One region of the Streptomyces sp. NPDC047042 genome, then DNA from elsewhere that is predicted to be linked to it. Evidence: riboswitches for the same ligand, from Rfam matches in the RefSeq annotation. Region 1 holds a riboswitch; the other holds the start of a gene.

Region 1 (2,195 bases):
TGCGGGGCTGTCCGGGCGGACCATCGTCCTCAAGGTGCGCCGGTACGACTTCTCCACGCTGACCCGGTCCGAGACGCTCCGGGGGCCCACCGACGACCCCGCGGTGGTGCGGGAGGCGGCTGCCCGGCTCCTGGAGGCGGTGGACACCACCGGGGGCGTCCGGCTGCTCGGGGTCGGGGTGAGCGGCCTCGCCGACTACACGCAGGAGGATCTGTTCGCCCAGGCGGCCGGGGAGCTGGCCGCGCTCGAGCCGGACGGGGAGGCGGAGCACGAGCCGGTCGAGGAGCCGGAAACGCCCGCCGAGCGGCGCTGGACCACCGGGCACGACGTACGGCATGCCGACTTCGGGCACGGGTGGGTGCAGGGGAGCGGGCTGGGGCGGGTGACCGTCCGGTTCGAGACGCCGGACTCGGAGCAGCCCGGGCGGGTGCGGACGTTCCGGACCGACGATCCCGCGCTGGAGCCGGCGGATCCGCTGCCGCTGGTCGCCCCTGCGGCGCGAAGAACCGGCGGTCCGGCTGAGGAGTCGTCCGGTCAGGTGTCGTCCGTGCCCGCCAGCCTGCCGAAGTCGTGGTCCGGGAAGGGGGGCGGAGGAGCCACGTCGAGGCCGTAGTGGTGGTAGAGCTGGAGTTCCTGCTCCGGGGAGAGGTGGCGGCCGACGCCGAAATCGGGCGCGTCCTTGATCAGGGCACGCTCGAAGGGGATGCGCAGGGTGCCGTCGACCAGTTCGCTGGGCTCCAGGGGTACGAAGGCGTCCCTGCTGAACAGCCCGGTCCGTATGGCCGCCCACTCCGGCACTCCCGTGGCGTCGTCGAGGTAGATCTCGTCGATCGTGCCGATCTTGGTGCCGTTGCGGTCGAAGGCCTTGCGGCCGATCAGGTTGCGCGGATCGATGTCGGTCTGCACGGCGCCTCCGTAGGATCGCAACATCCGTAAGCACTACAAAAGAGCACATTCGGGAAGGCGGCCACTCGAAGGTCTGTGCGTGGACCCGCTGATAGGCTGGCCAATGGCTGCTGACCCTGTGCGGGAGAGTCCTCCGGAACCTCGGAGGCGCCGAAGGAGCAAATCCTCCCCGGAATCTCTCAGGCCCCTGTACCGCACGGACGAGGTCACTCTGGAAAGAAGAGCGGGTGTCGACGGCTTCCGCTCTCACCGACGGTGAAAACCGGGACGTCAGCGCGTTGGCGGTCCGGTGAAGCTCTCAGGTTGAGATGACAGAGGGGGAGGCCGTTCGGGCACCCGTGCCGGGGTGCCCCTCGAAGGTCGCGACGACCAGGAGGCCTCCGTAATGACCGCCCATCGCACTCCGCTCGCCGAACTCGAACAGGGAACGCCCTTCGAACGGCGTCATATCGGGCCCGATCACGAGGACCGGGCCAAGATGCTCGCGCAGGTCGGCTACGGCTCGCTCGACGAGCTGACCGCCGCCGCGGTGCCGGACGTGATCAGGAACGCCGACGCGCTCGACCTGCCGGCCGCCCGTACCGAGGCCGAGGTGCTGGCCGAGCTGCGGTCGCTGGCCGACCGGAACCAGGTGCTGGGGTCCATGATCGGGCTCGGGTACTACGGGACCTTCACCCCGCCGGTCATCCTGCGGAACGTGATGGAGAACCCCGCCTGGTACACCGCGTACACGCCGTACCAGCCGGAGATCTCGCAGGGACGCCTCGAGGCGCTGCTGAACTTCCAGACGATGGTCGCCGACCTCACCGGGCTGCCCACCTCGGGCGCCTCGCTGCTCGACGAGGGCACCGCGGCCGCAGAGGCGATGGCGCTCTCCCGGCGCATGGGCAAGAACAAGAAGGGCCTCTTCCTCGTCGACGCGGACGCCCTGCCGCAGACCATCGCCGTCATCGAGACGCGGGCCGAGCCGACCGGCGTCGAGGTCGTCGTCGCCGACCTGAGCGCGGGCATTCCGGACGACATCGCCGGGCGTGAGATCAACGGTGTGCTCCTTCAGTACCCGGGCGCCTCCGGGGCCGTACGGGACCTGAGGCCCGTGATCGACCAGGCGCACGGGCTCGGTGCCGTGGTCACCGTCGCCGCCGATCTGCTGGCGCTGACGCTGCTCACCTCGCCCGGTGAGCTCGGCGCGGACATCGCGGTGGGGACGACCCAGCGGTTCGGCGTACCGATGGGCTTCGGCGGGCCGCACGCCGGATACATGGCCGTACGGGAGCAGTTCGCGCGCA
Region 2 (2,195 bases), on a different contig from region 1:
GCCTGCGTACCGCAGTCGTGGACGACGACTCCGGCACCGGAGCGCAGGGCCCGGCGCAGTCCGGCGTAGTGGGCGAGGCGGACGAGGGGGCGGTAGACGGCGTAGGGAAGGAAGGAGGGCGTACGGGCGTCCCACTCGTCGCGGGTGTTCTGGGAGTCGATGCCGGTGGCGGTCACCGCCCGGCGCATCAGCGTGGACTTGCCGCTGCCGGGCAGACCGGTGACCACGACGAGGTCGCGGGCGCCGAAGGTGAGGCCGTGCGGGCTGCGGCCCGAGCGTTCCCGCAGGTCGCGGATCACGGGTTCCGGGCGCGGGGCGCACGCCTCCCGGACGGGGGCGGCCGGCTGCTTGGGCAGCGCGTCGGTCAGCCCGAGGGCCGAGGTCGTCGCGTACGCCGTGGTCCTGTTCACCGTGATCGTCCTCCCATGGGGTCGGGAGTACCGTCCCCGTCGAGTGTAAAGAGAAGGTAATACGCGGTGTCTCTCGTTTGGGTCCGCTTACTGCAACAGGCCTGCTACAGGGCGATATGCGTGCGATACACACGCTCGTGGCGGGCTGTGCCCCTCCTGTGAAGGGTCCCCCTGCCGTGCCGAAGGAATGCGTGCGATGATGTGGCCGCCAACTGCATACCGGCCGCTTGAATCCGCGCGGGAGAGTTCCGGGACCCCATGGGTACCCGGGCGCCGAAGGAGCAAGTCCCTCCCTTGAATCTCTCAGGCCCCGTTACCGCGCGGGCGAGGCACATCTGAAAAGCGGGCCGCCGGTCGTCGTGACCAGTGGCTCCACCCAAGGTGCAAGTCAGTGACCCGCCGTTTCACCGGTGGTCATGACGAACCTCTCAGGTTCCGATGACAGATGGGGAGGAACGACCTCGCCGTCATGCCCTGGGAGCACTACCGATGAGCAGCACCCCTCTGCGTCTGACCGCGCTCGATGCCCTGCATCGTTCGCTCGGCGCCACCATGACCGACTTCGCCGGCTGGGACATGCCCCTGCGGTACGGCTCCGAGCGCGACGAACATCTGGCCGTACGCACGAAGGCCGGGCTCTTCGACCTCTCCCACATGGGTGAGATCACCGTGTCGGGGCCGGAGGCCGCCCAGTTCCTGAACTTCGCCCTCGTCGGCGACCTCGCGGCGGTGGGCGTGGGCCGCGCCCGCTACACCATGATCTGTGTCGAGAACGGCGGCATCCTGGACGACCTCATCGTGTACCGGCTGGCCGATGCCGAGTACATGGTCGTGTCCAATGCCTCCAACGCCCAGAACGTCCTGAACGAGCTGAGCAACATCGCCGAGGAGTTCGACGTCGAGGTCCGCGACGACCGCGACGCGTACGCGCTGATCGCCGTACAGGGCCCCGAGTCGCCGGGGATCCTGAAGTCCCTCACCGACGCCGACCTCGACGGTCTGAAGTACTACGCGGGTCTGCCCGGGACGGTCGCCGGGGTTCCCGCCCTCATCGCACGCACTGGCTACACCGGAGAGGACGGCTTCGAGCTGTTCGTGAAGCCGGAGCACGCCGTGGACCTGTGGCAGGCCCTGACCAAGGCCGGCGAGGGCGTCGGACTGATCCCCTGCGGACTGTCCTGCCGGGACACCCTCCGCCTGGAGGCGGGCATGCCGCTGTACGGGCATGAGCTGAGCCTCTCCCGCACGCCCTTCGACGCCGGGCTCGGCCGGGTCGTCAAGTTCGACAAGGCGGGTGACTTCGTGGGCCGCGCGGCGCTGCGCGAGGCCGCCGAGCGCGCCTCGTACGAGCCGCCGCGGGTCCTCGTCGGCCTGGTCGCCGAGGGCCGCCGTGTCCCGCGCGCCGGGTACGCGGTCGTCGCCGGCGGCCAGGTGATCGGCGAGGTCACCTCGGGCGCCCCCTCCCCCACCCTCGGCAGGCCGATCGCCATGGCGTACGTCGACGCCGCGTACGCGGAGCCCGGTACGGCGGGCGTGGGCGTGGACATCCGGGGCAGCCACGAGCCGTACGAGGTCGTGGCTCTGCCGTTCTACAAGCGCGGGAAGTGATCCTGCCCGTCGTTCCGGGTTCCCGTGTCCTGCCGGTTCACGGGCCCTCCCTGTAGTACCCCATGCATGACCAGTCCCCCGCGTACAGGAGAATTCAGGCCATGAGCAACCCCCAGCAGCTGCGCTACAGCAAGGAGCACGAGTGGCTGTCGGGCGCCGAGGACGGCGTCTCGACGG

Evidence for each region. Region 1 has a riboswitch for glycine ahead of gcvP (aminomethyl-transferring glycine dehydrogenase). Riboswitches for the same ligand answer to the same signal wherever they lie in the genome.
Region 2: it holds a riboswitch for glycine, as region 1 does, so the genes downstream of both, gcvT (glycine cleavage system aminomethyltransferase GcvT) here and gcvP (aminomethyl-transferring glycine dehydrogenase) in region 1, are expected to answer to the same signal.

What each region holds. Positions count from the first base shown of each region.
Region 1 covers NZ_JBEYVP010000011.1:258,581-260,775, reverse strand. The annotation lists gene ABZ855_RS15620 (DNA polymerase IV) at 1-613, shown strand, start outside; gene ABZ855_RS15615 (PRC-barrel domain-containing protein) at 535-906, opposite strand; glycine riboswitch at 1,018-1,111, shown strand; gene gcvP (aminomethyl-transferring glycine dehydrogenase) at 1,292-2,195, shown strand, end outside.
Region 2 covers NZ_JBEYVP010000047.1:13,860-16,054, forward strand. The annotation lists gene ABZ855_RS39915 (AAA family ATPase) at 1-416, opposite strand, end outside; glycine riboswitch at 639-739, shown strand; gene gcvT (glycine cleavage system aminomethyltransferase GcvT) at 900-2,018, shown strand; gene gcvH (glycine cleavage system protein GcvH) at 2,120-2,195, shown strand, end outside.